2 regions of the Synechococcus sp. MW101C3 genome follow, and region 2 is predicted to be linked to the other one. Evidence: predicted binding sites of a transcription regulator. Region 2 holds the regulator's gene; the other holds the start of a gene.
The links. Region 2 encodes HrcA, which represses chaperone genes, less so after heat shock. Its sites were predicted from a motif close to TTAGCACTCNNNNNNNNNGAGTGCTAA; they were not measured.

Region 1: groES (co-chaperone GroES) is a predicted target of HrcA. The motif match lies at 5,483-5,509, and genes of this name have one in related genera.

Annotation. Positions count from the first base shown of each region.
Region 1 is NZ_NQKX01000006.1:195,172-202,713, reverse strand. It holds gene CJZ80_RS09325 (aminopeptidase P N-terminal domain-containing protein) at 1-1,294, shown strand, start outside; gene CJZ80_RS09320 (TIGR01548 family HAD-type hydrolase) at 1,323-2,099, opposite strand; gene CJZ80_RS09315 (30S ribosomal protein PSRP-3) at 2,217-2,657, shown strand; gene atpC (ATP synthase F1 subunit epsilon) at 3,402-3,809, opposite strand; gene atpD (F0F1 ATP synthase subunit beta) at 3,852-5,318, opposite strand; gene groES (co-chaperone GroES) at 5,564-5,875, shown strand; gene groL (chaperonin GroEL) at 5,994-7,542, shown strand, end outside.
Region 2 is NZ_NQKX01000005.1:39,299-46,840, reverse strand. It holds gene CJZ80_RS07195 (N-acetylglucosamine-6-phosphate deacetylase) at 1-704, opposite strand, end outside; gene purE (5-(carboxyamino)imidazole ribonucleotide mutase) at 836-1,333, shown strand; gene CJZ80_RS07185 (AI-2E family transporter) at 1,337-2,452, shown strand; gene CJZ80_RS07180 (translation initiation factor) at 2,412-2,738, opposite strand; gene CJZ80_RS07175 (hypothetical protein) at 2,784-3,050, shown strand; gene trpB (tryptophan synthase subunit beta) at 3,129-4,388, shown strand; gene CJZ80_RS07165 (20S proteasome subunit A/B) at 4,373-5,170, opposite strand; gene CJZ80_RS07160 (heat-inducible transcriptional repressor HrcA) at 5,199-6,197, opposite strand; gene CJZ80_RS07150 (rhodanese-like domain-containing protein) at 6,725-7,102, opposite strand; gene CJZ80_RS15445 (DUF3352 domain-containing protein) at 7,188-7,542, shown strand, end outside.

The DNA.
Region 1 (7,542 bases), on a different contig from region 2:
GCAGCGTCGCGCGCTTTTCCTGGAACGGCTCGGTGCCGTGGCCGCCGTGATTCCCGCTGCTCCACTGGTCACCCATCACGCCGATGTGGAACATGGCTTCCGCCAGCACAGCGATTTCTGGTACCTCACGGGTTTCGATGAGCCGGGGGCCGTGGCCCTGTTCCTGCCGCACCGCAGTGAGCACAGGTTCGTGCTGTTCGTAGAACCCAAGGACCCTGCGGCCGAGGTCTGGAACGGCTTCCGCTGGGGGTGTGAAGGCGCGGTGTCCCAGTTCGGCGCCGACCTGGCCCATCCGCGGGCGGAACTGGCCGAACGGCTGGCGGAGTACCTCCAAGGGGCCGAAGGCATCGCGTTCCGAGTGGGTCGTCATCCGAGCGTGGAGCCGCTGGTGCTTTCCGCCTGGGCCGCCCAGCTCGACCGGGCACCGCGCAGCGGTCAGGCGGCGCTTGGCCTGGTGGCACCCTGCCCGCTGCTGCACCAGCTGCGCCTGCGCAAGACCGAGGACGAACTGGAGCGCCTGCGCGAGGCCGCCCGGATCTCCGCCGAAGCCCATGAGCTGGCGCGGCAGGTGGCGCGGCCCGGGCTGAACGAGCGGCAGGTGCAGGCTGCGATCGAGCAGCACTTTCTGCTTCAGGGCGCCCGTGGTCCTGCCTACGGCTCGATCGTCGCCGGCGGCGACAACGCCTGTGTGCTGCACTACACGAGCAACAATGCACCCTTGCTGGATGGCGATCTGCTGCTGATCGACGCCGGTTGCAGCCTCAGCGATTACTACAACGGCGACATCACCCGCACCTTCCCGGTGGGCGGGCGCTTCAGTGCGGAGCAGCGCGCCCTCTACGACCTGGTGCTGGCTGCCCAGCAGGCGGCGATCGCCTGCGTGAAGCCAGGGGCCGATGCCGAGCAGGTGCATGCGGCCGCGGTGCGGGTGCTGGTGGAGGGACTGGTGGAGCTGGGTCTGCTGCAGGGGGAGGTGGATGGCCTGATCGAGCAGGGCGCCTACCGCCACCTCTATATGCACCGCACCGGCCACTGGCTGGGGCTCGATGTCCACGACGTGGGTGCTTACCGCCTCGGCGAGCATCCTGTGCCGCTTGAGCCCGGCATGGTGCTCACAGTGGAGCCTGGGCTCTATGTGAGCGATCGGCTGCCCGTGCCGGATGGCCAGCCCGCCATCGACGCGCGCTGGAAGGGGATCGGCATCCGCATCGAGGACGACGTGGCCGTGACCCCCAGCGGGCACGAGGTGCTCACAGCCGCTGCTCTCAAATCAGCAGACGCGATGGAGCGGTGAAACCGGCTGCACGGTCCGGGCCGTTCGCTCAGCCGAGCAGGCGGTTCAGCAGCGCGGGAGCCTCCGCCGTGGTGGTCAGGATGTGGTCGGCGCCTGCCTGGCTCAGGTGGTGTTCGTAGACCTGCCGTTGCGCAACGGCTCCCGCGTCCTGCAGGTGAGGCGGAGCCACCGCCAGGCTGACGAAGGCCTGATCGGGATGGCACGCCCGAGCACGCTGCACCGTTTCCACATCCGCCACGGTGTCGCCCACATAGGCCACCAAGGGGGCTTCATGGCCCAGGTCGGTGGTGGCCAGGCGGGCGGCAAGCGTGAGCAGGCCGGTGGGATCGGGCTTGTCCGGAGCGTCGCCCATGGCGATCAGGGGAGGCTGCGGCAATCCGAGCCGCTGATGCAGCACGAAGCGCGCGGAAGCCGGTTCAGCGCCGCTCACGAACCCCCAGGCGAAGCCGTGCTGGCTCAACTGCTCGAAGAAAGGCGGCTGTACCAACAGCGTTTCTTCCCGGATGAAGCCCTGCCACGCTTCTGGCGGGCCCTCCGGGTCCCCTCCGAAATAGAGCTGGCTGAACACCTCCACCAGGGCGCCAAAGCTGGGTAGCGGGTCATGCCCGTGGCGCCGCAGCAGCTCCAGCGATGCCTCCCAGTCGTTGTTCCACAGACCTTCGCTCTTGAGCGCGTCCACCTCGGTCTGTCCGGGCCGCCAACCGCTGTAGTGGTGAACGGTTTCAGCCAGGGCGCGGCGGTAGCTGCCGCTCACGTCGCGAATGACCCCGTCGATGTCGAACAGCAGAACAGCGCGGGGCTTCAGGGCAGGGAGGCCGGGGCTGGTAGGTTACTCGTTTGATTGTTGTCCTTGAGCGCCGAACCTATGACGGCCAGCGATAGCCCTAACGCGGCGGTTTCTGCGATGCCCGCCGTGTCCGCCATGCCTGAGATCCTTCCCGCCGCCGCGGATCCGAGTGGCGCCCGCGAAGGGCGTCCCGTGCTGCGTGGCGCCAGCGCCGCACTGGCCACGGCCACCCTCGACGAAGATGGCGTTCCTTCCGGCCACACGCCGAAAGCGGATGAAGGCCGCTTCCTGCTCAAGATCCTCTGGCTGCCCGACAACGTCGCTTTGGCCGTTGATCAGATCGTGGGCGGTGGTCCCAGCCCCCTCACCTCCTACTTCTTCTGGCCGCGGGAAGATGCCTGGGAAACCCTCAAAGGTGAACTGGAAGCCAAATCCTGGATCACCGACAATGAGCGGGTGGAGATCCTCAACAAGGCCACCGAGGTGATCAACTACTGGCAAGAGGAAGGCAAAGGCAAGTCGCTCGACGAAGCCAAGCTCAAGTTCCCCGACGTCACTTTCTGCGGAACCGCCTGATCCTCAGCGGCGGGCTGCATTGGCCTACGGCCTACAGCGCAGTCCACGACCGTTCACGCGTCGTTTGACCTGGCTTGTCTTCACTGGCCAGGTTCAATCATGTCTCAACGTCTGCTGAAGCGAACCGTCGATGGGTGCCGCTCTTCTGCTGATCGCTGACGGACTCTCACTAGAACGTCTTGCACGTTGAAGGCCCCGAGCAGGGGCCTTTATACTGTCGATCAAGCGTTCGATTGCCACACTCGCCCTCGGCCAACTCGAATTCGTCAACAAGTTGGGTCGACGGTCAAGTTCCATCCACGGTCGAGTTGAATCCGCTATCGGGTTGCATCCGCGGTCGAGCTGCATCCTTCATCGATTGTCATTCGCAGCAAAGTTCCAGCCACCATCAGATTGCATTCATGATCAAGTTCACCAGGCTTGATCGCCGAATGGTATGGATCGATTGACAGCGATTCTCCACTCTGACTTCGCCACGTTGATAATGACGTTCGTGGGAAGTTGAAGTGCCCGAATTCAGCGCTAGTGAGCCGGCGCTGAGCGTTGCAGGGCCTGCTGGCGGAGATCCAAGGCCTCTTGGCCGAGAACCAGGGCCAGCTGGCAGAGCTCAAGGGCCAGCTGGCAAACATCCAGGGCCCTCATAAAAAAATCTTGGACCGGGCTTGTAGAGCCGATCCAAGACTGTTGATGGCATTGCGGCCATGAAGATTGGGGCTACCCGGAAAGGACGACCCCGTTGATGGATCAGGCCTTGCGGGTGGCCTGAAGCCGGGCCCGGGCCCGAGCCAGGTTCTGGACGGCTTTCACCTTTTCCGTGCTGGGCGGCTGGCCTTCGAAGCTGGCTGCACGCAGCTGGGCTTCTTCCACCTGCTGCTCGGCGGCGGCGGCATCAATTTTGTCTCCGAGCTCTGCGGTGTTCACAAGCACAGTGACTTCGTCGGCTTCGACTTCGGCAAAACCACCCATCAAGGCAATGGAGGTCCAGTCTTTGCCGCTGCGCAGGCGCATCACGCCCACATCGAGAGCGGTAAGCAAGGAGACGTGTCCGGGGAGGATCCCCAGCTGCCCAGTGGTGCTGGGCAGGATCACCTCATCCGCGCTGCCGTCGAAAACGCTCTGGTCAGGTGCCAGAACACGGAGATTGAGAGTCATGGCGAGAAGGTGAGAGGGAGATCAGAGGCAGTCCGTCGCAAATCAGGACTTGGCGTCAGCGAGGATCTTGGCGGCCTTGGCCTTCACCTGATCGATGTTGCCCACGAGGTAGAAAGCAGCCTCGGGAAGATCATCCAGCTCACCAGCGAGGATCATGTTGAAGCCGCTGATGGTGTCTTCGAGCTTCACGTATTCGCCGGACTGGCCAGTGAAGATTTCGGCCACAAAGAAGGGCTGAGACAGGAACTTCTCGATCTTGCGGGCGCGGTCGACGGTGCGACGGTCGTCTTCGGAGAGTTCGTCGAGGCCGAGGATGGCGATGATGTCCTGCAGCTCTTTATAGCGCTGGAGGGTGGATTGCACGGCACGGGCGGTGCGGTAGTGCTCGTCGCCCACAACGGCCGGCTGGAGCATGGTGCTGGTGGAGTCGAGCGGGTCGACGGCCGGGTAGATGCCCTTCGAAGCCAGGCCGCGGCTCAGCACCGTGGTGGCATCGAGGTGGGCAAAGGTGGTGGCGGGAGCGGGGTCGGTGAGGTCGTCGGCCGGCACGTACACAGCCTGGATCGAGGTGATTGAACCTTCGAGCGTGGAGGTGATGCGTTCCTGAAGCTCACCAACGTCGGTGCCGAGGGTGGGCTGATAGCCCACAGCGGAGGGCATGCGGCCGAGCAGGGCGCTCACTTCGGAGCCGGCTTGGACGAAGCGGAAGATGTTGTCGATGAACAGCAGCACATCCTGCTTGTTCACATCACGGAAATGCTCGGCCATGGTGAGTGCCGACAGACCCACGCGCATGCGGGCGCCGGGGGGCTCGTTCATCTGACCGAAGCAGAGCGCCACCTTGGATTTCGGGAGGTCTTCGGAGTTGATCACTCCAGATTCCTTGAACTCTTCGTAGAGGTCGTTGCCCTCACGGGTGCGCTCGCCAACGCCACCGAACACGGAAACACCGCCGTGCTCCTTGGCAATGTTGTTGATGAGCTCCTGGATCAGCACGGTTTTGCCCACGCCGGCGCCACCGAACAGGCCGACCTTGCCACCCTGGCGGTAAGGAGCCAGGAGGTCGATCACCTTGATGCCGGTTTCAAACACCTTGGGCTTGGTTTCGAGCTCGATCAGCTTCGGCGCATCCCTGTGGATGGGAGATGTGAGGGTGGAGGTGACCGGCCCACGCTCATCAACCGGCTCGCCGAGCACGTTGAAGATGCGGCCAAGAGTGGCCTCTCCCACGGGGACGCTGATCGGGGCGCCCGTGTCGAGGGCAGACATGCCACGCACGACGCCGTCGGTGCCGCTCATCGCAACCGCACGCACCCGGTGATCGCCGAGGAGCTGCTGGACTTCGGCGGTGAGGGCGATGTCCTGACCCGAGGAATTGCGGCCTTCAACGCGAATGGCATTGAAGATGCGGGGCAGCTTGCCGGCCGGAAATTCAATGTCGAGAACGGGGCCGATCACCTGACGGACAACACCCTTGGAGCCGGTGTTGACGGGAGCAGCAGCAGCCATAGGAAAGGAAGGAAGATCGCGCAGCGGGACGCGCGCCCGCCTGAAGCCGCGCCACCTTACCACCGCGAATGGCCTGGTCTTCAGAGCCAGAGGCCCGTGCCGCGTGCTGGGTTCGGTCAACCGCACACCGTACCGATTGCACTGCACCCTTCCACCGCCATAGGTTGGCACTCAGGCAGGGCGAGTGCTAATTCGCTCTCCCCTGTGGCGCCCACGGCGCCGCACCACCGCATTTGAAACGATCCATGGCTGCTGTCTCCCTCAGCGTCTCCACTGTCAAACCCCTTGGAGATCGCATTTTCATCAAGGTGTCCGAATCGGAGGAAAAAACCGCGGGCGGCATCCTGCTCCCCGACACTGCAAAGGAGAAGCCCCAGGTGGGCGAAGTGGTCCAAGTGGGCCCCGGCAAGCGCAATGAGGACGGCTCCCGCCAGGCTCCTGAAGTGAGCGTGGGCGACAAGGTGCTCTACAGCAAGTACGCCGGTACTGACATCAAGCTCGGCACCGATGAGTTCGTGCTGCTCTCAGAAAAAGACATTCTCGCCATCGTCGACTGATCGCTCCGGCACATGAGGTTCCTGTGAGCCTCAACTGCCCTCACTGATCACGTCCTGACCCCCGACGACTCGTCGGACGGTCAACCCTTTACCAACTACTTCAAGGAGCATCCCTTCCATGGCCAAGCGCATTATTTACAACGAGAACGCCCGCCGGGCCCTCGAAAAAGGCATCGACATCCTCGCTGAGGCCGTTGCCGTCACCCTCGGCCCCAAGGGCCGCAACGTGGTGCTGGAAAAGAAATTCGGCGCTCCCCAGATCATCAATGATGGCGTCACGATCGCCAAAGAGATCGAACTGGAAGACCACATCGAGAACACCGGTGTGGCCCTGATCCGTCAGGCCGCCTCCAAAACCAACGACGCCGCCGGCGACGGCACCACCACGGCCACCGTCCTGGCCCACGCCATGGTCAAGGCCGGTCTTCGCAACGTGGCTGCGGGCGCCAACGCCATCACCCTCAAGAAGGGCATCGACAAGGCTGCCGATTTCCTCGTCAAGAAGATTGAGGAGCACGCCAAGCCGATCGCCGACAGCAACGCCATCGCCCAGGTGGGCACCATCTCCGCCGGCAACGACGAAGAGGTGGGCCGCATGATCGCCGACGCTATGGACAAGGTCGGCAAAGAAGGCGTGATCTCCCTGGAAGAAGGGAAGTCGATGACCACCGAACTGGAGGTCACCGAGGGCATGCGCTTCGACAAGGGCTACATCTCCCCTTACTTCGCCACCGACACCGAGCGGATGGAAGCGGTGCTCGACGAGCCCTACATCCTGCTCACCGACAAGAAGATCGGCCTGGTGCAAGACCTGGTGCCCGTGCTTGAGCAGATCGCTCGCACCGGCAAGCCCCTGCTGATCATCGCCGAGGACATCGAGAAGGAAGCCCTCGCCACCCTGGTGGTGAACCGCCTGCGCGGTGTGCTCAACGTGGCCGCCGTCAAGGCCCCTGGTTTCGGTGACCGCCGCAAGGCCATGCTTGAGGACATCGCTGTTCTCACCAACGGTCAGCTGATCACCGAAGACGCCGGCCTCAAGCTGGAGAACACCAAGCTGGAGATGCTGGGCACCGCCCGCCGCATCACCATCAACAAGGACACCACCACCATCGTCGCCGAAGGCAACGAAGTGGCCGTCAAGGCCCGTGTGGAGCAGATCCGCAAGCAGATCGACGAAACCGACTCCTCCTACGACAAGGAGAAGCTGCAGGAGCGTCTGGCCAAGCTGAGCGGCGGTGTGGCCGTGGTGAAGGTGGGTGCAGCCACCGAAACCGAGATGAAGGACAAAAAGCTGCGCCTGGAAGACGCCATCAACGCCACCAAGGCGGCTGTTGAGGAAGGCATCGTTCCTGGTGGCGGCACCACCCTGGCCCACCTGGCCCCTGCCCTCGAGGAGTGGGCGGCTGCCAACCTCACCGGCGAAGAGCTGATCGGTGCCACCATCGTGGCCTCCGCCCTCACCGCTCCGCTGATGCGGATCGCCCAGAACGCCGGCGTCAATGGCGCCGTCGTCGCTGAGCATGTCAAGGGCATGCCGTTCAACGAGGGCTACAACGCCGCCACCGGTGAATACGTCGACATGCTGGCCGCCGGCATCGTGGACCCCGCCAAGGTGACCCGCTCCGGTCTGCAGAACGCCGCCTCGATCGCCGGCATGGTGCTCACCA
Region 2 (7,542 bases):
GGCGCCCGGTGGTGCAGGCCGGGCATGGCGTTGAAGGCGTGGGTGAGCATGCCCACGCCCGCCTCGAAGGCGTGCTGCGCCTGCCGCTCACTGGCTTCGCTGTGGCCCAGGCTCACCACGATCCCCTGCGCACACAGGGCGGCGATCACCGCTTCGGCCCCGTCCAGCTCCGGCGCCAGCGTCATCAGGGCGATCTCGGATTCGAACCCCTCGATTCGCGTCTGCAGAGCCGCGAGGCTGGGCCGCGCCAGGTGCGCCTCCGGGTGGGCGCCCCGCCGCGCCTTCGCCAGGAACGGACCCTCCAGGTGCGCCCCCAGCAGCCGGGCCCGGCCAGGGGCGGGAAGGCCGCGGGCCGTCCGCAGCACCGCCAGGGCCTGGCGCAGCGGCGCCACGCCGCAGGTCACCAGGGTGGGGCTGATCGCCTCCACGCCATCGCGCCACAGCAGTTCCAGCAGCTCCAGCAGGCGGGGCAGATCCGCGTCGGTGAGCTCCGGAAAGGCCAGTCCCAGCCCGCCGTTGATCTGCAGGTCCACCCCGGCCGGGCTGAGCCAGTCGCCGTTCCAGTCGTCGCCGGCGGCGGCGCTGCCCGCCTCCAGTGGTTCAAGGCAGGCGATCGTTCCGGCCGTGTCCACGCCGACGCGCCAGCGCCCTGAGCTGCAGGGCGGCACGGCCTCCGGGAGGCGAACGTTGCTGAGCCAGCGCATCAACGTCAGCGGCGGGCCGCGGTCGGCGGGAGAATGCCATCCTCGCTGCCCTGCCCCCTGTGGTTGCTGTGTCTGCTTCCGCTGCTGCCGCCGGCCCTGGGCAGGCCGCCTGTCCCCGTGTGGCCGTGGTGATGGGCAGCGACTCCGACCTGCCCACGCTGCAGCCGGCGGTGGCCGTGCTGGAGCAGTTCGGGGTGGCGGTGGAGGTGCGCGTGCTCTCCGCCCATCGCACGCCGCTGGAGATGGTGGCCTTCGCTGAAGCCGCCGCCGGCCGGGGGCTCAAGGTGATCATTGCCGGTGCCGGCGGTGCCGCACACCTGCCCGGCATGGTGGCGGCGCTCACGCCTCTGCCGGTGATCGGCGTTCCAGTGCAGAGCCGGGCCCTGTCTGGGGTGGATTCACTCCATTCGATCGTGCAGATGCCGGCCGGCATCCCGGTGGCCACCGTGGCGATCGGTGGCGGCACCAATGCGGGCCTGCTGGCGGCACAGATCCTGGCCACCGCCGATGCCGAGCTGGCTGACCGTGTGCTCGCCCATCGCCGTGCTCTCCACGACCAGGTGACCACCAAGGACCGGCGTCTGCAGGAGCTGGGCAGTGCGGCCTACCTGCAGGGCATGGGGAGCTGATCGATGGCTGAACGCTTCACCATGCCGCTGCCGCTCTGGGTTCGCTTCGGGCTCACTCTGCCGCTGCTGGTGCTGAACATGTTCGTGCTGCGGCAGGTGCTGGTGCCGCTGGCGCCCTTCCCCTCCCTGTTCCTGGGCGCTGCCCTGATCGCCTTCCTGCTGGACATCCCCAGCCGCTGGCTCACGCAGCGCGGCATGCCGCGCGTGTTGGCGCTGCTCCTGGTGCTCGGGCTGGGGCTTGCCCTGCTGGTGCTGGCGAGCCTCTGGCTGCTGCCGCGGCTGGTGCAGCAGCTCGGCGATCTGCTCAATGCCCTGCCCGGCTGGCTGGTGCAGGGGCAGATGCTGCTGGATCAGACCCAGCTCTGGGCCGCCGCCCATGGCCTGCCCGCTGATTTCAGCGATTTCAGCAGCGAACTGCTCACCGGCTCCACCAAGTTCGCCAGCCAGCTCAGCCAGCGCCTGCTTGGGCTGCTCGGCGCCACGCTCAACCTCACGATCAACACCTTGATCGTGGTGGTGCTGGCTGTTTTTCTGCTGGTGGGCGGCGAGGCGATCCCACGCGGTCTGGCCCGCTGGCTGCCCTCCAGCTGGCGGGCGATGGTCCTGAACACCCTGGTCACCACCTTTCGCGGCTACTTCGGCGGCCAGGTGGTGCTGGCCCTGATCCTCAGCGTGGCGCAGATCGTGGTGTTCACCCTGCTGCAGATCCCCTACGGCGTGCTGTTTGCCGTGGCGATCGGCTTCACCACCTTGGTTCCCTATGCCAGCGCGCTGACGATCCTGCTGGTGAGCGGCCTGCTGGTGCTTGAAGACCCCCGCACAGGCGTGGAGGTGCTGGTGGCGGCCATCAGCGTGGGGCAGGTGGTGGATCAGGTGATTCAGCCCCGGCTGATGGGCCAGATCGTGGGTCTGCAGCCGGCCTGGCTGCTGCTCAGCCTGCCGGTGGGTGCCCGGGTGGGCAGCCTGCTGGGGCTCGGTGAATTGCTGGGCCTGCTGCTGGCGGTGCCGGTGGCGAGCTGCCTGAAAACCTTTCTCGATGAACTGGCCCGGCGGCTGGGGCTGCCGGAGCCCCAGCCGCTCACCCCCCCGCCTGCTTCGGTCGGAAGCCCGCTGCCGTGAGCGCTTCCAGCGCCGGCCCTACCTGATCGCCCTGCAGCTCGATCACCCCGTCCTTGAGGGTGCCGCCGGTGCCGGCACGGGCCTTGAGCTGCTTCAGCAGGGTGCGGGCGTCATCCTCCGGCAACTCCAGGCCGGTGATGGCGGTGACGGTCTTGCCGCCTTTGCCTGCCTTGGTGCGCTGCACCCGCACCCGTTGCTGGTTGCGGGGAGCGGCCGGGGACACCGGGCCCGCCGGCCGTGCCGTGCTCTCGGCGCGGCTGAATTCCTGCCAGCTTCCCTTGCCCATGGCGATCGTGGTGGCGACGCTTCCATCACAGCGCACCTGCCGGGCATGGACCTGCCACCCCTCCGTCTGGAGATGCTTCGCCTCGATCTGGACACGCGCCAACCCCTGCCCTGCCCGCCCGCGGGGCTGACTCCCTCGCCGCCGCCTGACGCCGCCATCGGCGGCACCGGGCCGCCGGCGCCGGGCCAGGTGCGGGCCTTGCGCTTCGTGGTGCCCGGGCAGGCCCCCTGCGTCCCGCCGGCCGGTCCCCCCAGCCAGCGTGCCCCGTCGACCTGGCCGCGGCTGACGCCGCCACCACCGCTTCCCCCCTGAGCTGGTCAGCGGCGCTGACGCCCGGGAGTGTGGCAGCGACTTCCGCTTCCTAGGCTGGCCCGATACCGCTCGGCACCGGTGACCAGCACCTTCCCCCCGCTCTCCCCTAATCCCGCTGACCTTCAGGTGTCCGTGCGGCCCACTCCCCAGGGGCGCTTCGGACGTTTCGGCGGGCAATACGTGCCGGAAACGCTGATGCCCGCCCTGGCGGAGCTGGAGCAGGCGGCTGCGGAGGCCTGGGCCGATCCCGCCTTCACCAGCCGGCTCGACCACCTGCTGCGCACCTATGTGGGCCGCCCCACGCCGCTCTACGAAGCCGAGCGGCTCACCGCCCACTACGCCCGCCCGGAAGGAGGCCCGCGCCTCTGGCTGAAGCGCGAAGACCTCAACCACACCGGTGCCCACAAGATCAACAACGCCCTCGGCCAGGCCCTGCTGGCCCTGCGCATGGGCAAGAAGCGGGTCATCGCTGAAACCGGCGCCGGCCAGCACGGCGTCGCCACCGCCACCGTCTGCGCCCGCTTCGGCCTCGAGTGTGTGGTGTACATGGGCGCCGAAGACATGCGCCGCCAGGCGCTCAACGTGTTCCGCATGCGCCTGCTGGGCGCCACGGTGCAGCCGGTCACCGCCGGCACCGCCACCCTCAAGGACGCCACCAGCGAAGCCATCCGCGACTGGGTGACCAACGTGGAAACCACCCACTACATCCTCGGCTCGGTGGCCGGCCCGCACCCCTACCCGATGCTGGTGCGTGATTTCCATGCCGTGATCGGCCAGGAGGCCAAGCGCCAGTGCCAGGAGGCCTTCGGCCGTCTGCCCGATGTGCTGGTGGCCTGCGTGGGTGGTGGCTCCAACGCCATGGGCCTGTTCCACCCGTTCGTGGAAGACACCTCCGTGCGGCTGATCGGCGTCGAGGCCGCCGGCGAGGGCGTGGCCACGGGCCGCCATGCCGCCACGATCACCGAAGGGCGGATCGGCGTGCTGCATGGCGCCATGAGCTTGCTGCTGCAGGACGGCGAAGGGCAGGTGCAGGAGGCCCATTCGATCAGCGCCGGCCTGGATTACCCGGGCGTCGGCCCCGAGCACAGCTACCTGCGGGATGTGGGCCGGGCGGAGTATGCCGCCGTCACCGACGACGAGGCGCTCACTGCCCTGCGCCTGGTGTCTGAGCTCGAGGGCATCATCCCGGCGCTGGAAACCGCTCACGCCTTCGCCTGGCTGGAGCAGCTCTGCCCCACCCTGGCGCCGGGCACCGAAGTGGTGGTGAACCTCTCCGGCCGCGGCGACAAGGACGTGAACACCGTGGCTGACCGGTTGGGGGATCAGCTGGCCGGCTGAGGCTCCCAGGGCAGCCGGGGCAGGTTGCTGAGCGCATCGCGCTGGCTGTCTGCCCAGATCCGGGCCATCTCGCCGAGCAGCTTGGAGCCCCGCTCCAGGCGCAGGTGCTGGGAGATGGCCAGCGAATTGCGCGGATAGAGCGCCACCTCGAACGGGGGCCCCACCGTGAGGTTGGAGCGCCGGGTGATCACCTGGGAAATCAGGCAGAGGCGGGTGGCATCCTCCAGCGACATCCCGTAGTCACCCACCACATCGAGGGGAGGCTTGCCGTATTTGCTCTCGCCGATCTGCAGGAACGGCGTTTCCGGCGTGGCCATGATCGCGTTGCCCTGGGCGTAGATCCGGTAGAGGCCGTGGTCGTTGCCGGCGATCTGGCCGCCAAGGATGAAGGTGGCCTCACCGCTCGCTCCCACCTGCTTGAGGGCGCTCTCGTTCTCGTTCTGCACCGCCACGCTCAGGCGGCCGATGTAGGCCGCCGCCTCGAACAGATGGCGGCAGCTGAGCAGGTCCGGTCCGGCGGTCCGGTCATCAGCTGCAGCGCTGGCCGGCGCCCCCACGGCCGCCGGAGTGGCGGCGGCGCTGAGGTCGCGGCGGATCCAGTTGAGGATCGCCTGGGTGGTGGCCAGGTTGCCAGCCGCCAGAAGAACGAACAGCCGGTCAGGCGCCGGCTGGAACACGTGCAGCTTCCGGTAGCTGGAGATGTAGTCCACCCCCGCATTGGTGCGGGAGTCGGCGCACATCACCAGACCCTCCTTGAGCAGGAAACCGACGCAGTAAGTCATGGCGCCATGCTCTCAAGCCGCCGGCCGCTCAACTGAGCAACCGCTGCAGGCTGGCGGCCACCGAGCGCACCGCCGCCCGGGCGGTGGCGTAGGCCATCCGCATCGGCCCCACCAGGGCCACGTGCCCCTGGCTGCCGTCGCCGGTGCGGTAAGTGGCCTGCACGAGTGCGCAGTCCTGCAGGGCGGGATGGGGATTTTCGGCACCGATCCAGACGCCTTCGCTGGGTCTGCCGTCAGGTTGCAGCAGCAGATGGGGGTCTTCCTCCACCAGCTGCACCAGCGGCCGCAGCGTGGCGGTGCGGCTGAATTCCGGCTGCCCCAGCAATCCCCCCAGCCCGAGCGCGAGGGCGCCGTCGGCATCGCCCGGTCGGGCCATGCGGTGGCTGCGGAGCGCCTCGCGCAGCAGCCAGCCGCTGCGCTGCAGTTGAGGCGGCAGGGCGTTCCAGGGGATTGGCTGGCCCGGATGCAGGCTGAGCTGATCCATCACCCAGCGCTCGAGCGGCAGCAGCTCGGGGGCCGCCGCCGGTGGCAGATGCAGGTTCAGGCAGCTGGTCATCACGGCGTTCTCCACCAGGAACACCAGCAGGCGGTCGCCGCTGGGCACCAGGCGCACGGCCTGAAGGGCGGAGCGATCGCCCTGGGGGCGTGTGATCAGGCTCAGCAGGCCGGTGAGATCAGCCAGCCGCCGCGCCAGATGCAGCAGCAGATCGTCGAGGGCAGCCCAGCGCAGGCTCAGCCCCAGCAGTTCCTGCTCCAGTTGCAGCGCTCCGGCACCGGGGGGTGGCAGCAGGCTGTCCACGTAGAGGCGGTAGCCGCGCTGGCTTGGAATACGCCCGGCAGAGGTGTGCGGCTGCACAAGCAGGCCCTGTTGCTCCAGCGCCCCCATGGCCGAACGCACCGTGGCAGGTGAGGTCTGGAAGCCGAAGCGTTGCACCAGGGTGCGGCTCCCCACGGGCTCGACCGTGTCCACGTAATGCTGCACCGTTGCCTGCAACACCTGCTGATGGCGGCGGCTGAGGTGAGGCAACGAGGGGCTAGTCAACGGATGGTGCGCGAACCGTAACCGATACCAACGACGCCGCTGGCCAACAGGAACACCATTTCGTCTGGGCAACAAGGCCGCTAGGTGTTGGTTCGGGTTTCATGGCTGATCGCTTGGATGGCAGCAGGCAGAAGCCAGTGAAGCGTTGGCAGCGGCCGCAGTCGACAGTGAATCCAACCTGACCCTTGAGGACACCAGCGTGCCCAGGATCGCCGAGACCACTCCGCTCACAGGCGCGGCCCCTGTTGCTCATGGAGCGGTGCGGCTGGAGCAGGCGATCACCCTCCACGATCTCCAGCGTCAGCACGTGCAAAAGAGGAGCGGGGTCCTAACCCGCCGGGTCGGCCAGTCCCTGCTTGTTGCGCAGCTCAGCACCATCACCGCCACAAACTGTGGAGCTGCTCCGGCGTCAGAGGCTGGAGCCGATCTGGGCCAGCCCGTCTTACCGCCGCAGCTCCGCTGACTGCGGTAAGAGGAGTACCTGTCCCGCGCCATCGGTCTGGTAGCGCTGCTCAGTAACGCGGCACCGACCGATCGACCTGGACGCTCCAGGCATCGATGCCCCCCTCCAGGTTCCAGACCCGCTCGAAACCCTGCTGCTCCATCAACCAGCAGCCGAACTGCCAGCTGCGCATGCCGGCATGGCAGAGCACCACCACCTCACGCTCGCGGTCGAGCAGCGCGTCGATCCGGCTGACCCATTCCGAGGAGCGGCTCAAGGGCAGATGGATCACTCTCTGCTGCAGCGCGGCCATGGCCAGCTCTGCCGGTTCCCGCACATCCACCAGCTGCAGATCGGCACCCTCGTTGAGCCGCTGCTGCAGCTCCCGTGCCTGCAACGGGGCCGGGGTGGGGGTGGTTTGGCTTTCCTGGGGCATGGGTGCGGGCATGGGCGTGGTGGCTGGCCGGGTGTGCGTTGACGATGCACGGAGGCGGCTTCATGCATAAGGATGAGGCCATTCCTGCGCGCTACGCATGAAGATCCGCCCATTCCTGGCGGCGATCCTGGCCGTGGCCGTCACGCTGCTGCTGATCGGAGCGGCGGGCTGGGTGGTGCTCTGGCGCAGCAGCCCCCTCGCCCTGCAGCACCAACCCCTCACCCTGCCACTGGCGGCTCGCTTCATCCCCCGGCAGGCCTCGCTGAGCCTGCACCTGCTGGTCCCGCCCGACCAGCTCGGGGCCTACGCCCGGGCCGTGGCGCCGCCCCGCCAACGCCGCCATGCCGCCGCCGCCCTTGAGCAGCTGCGGGACGGGGCCTTCGCCGCCGCCGGCCTCGACTACGCCGAGGAACTGGCCGGCTGGGTGGGGGAGGAGTCCAGTGTCGCGCTGC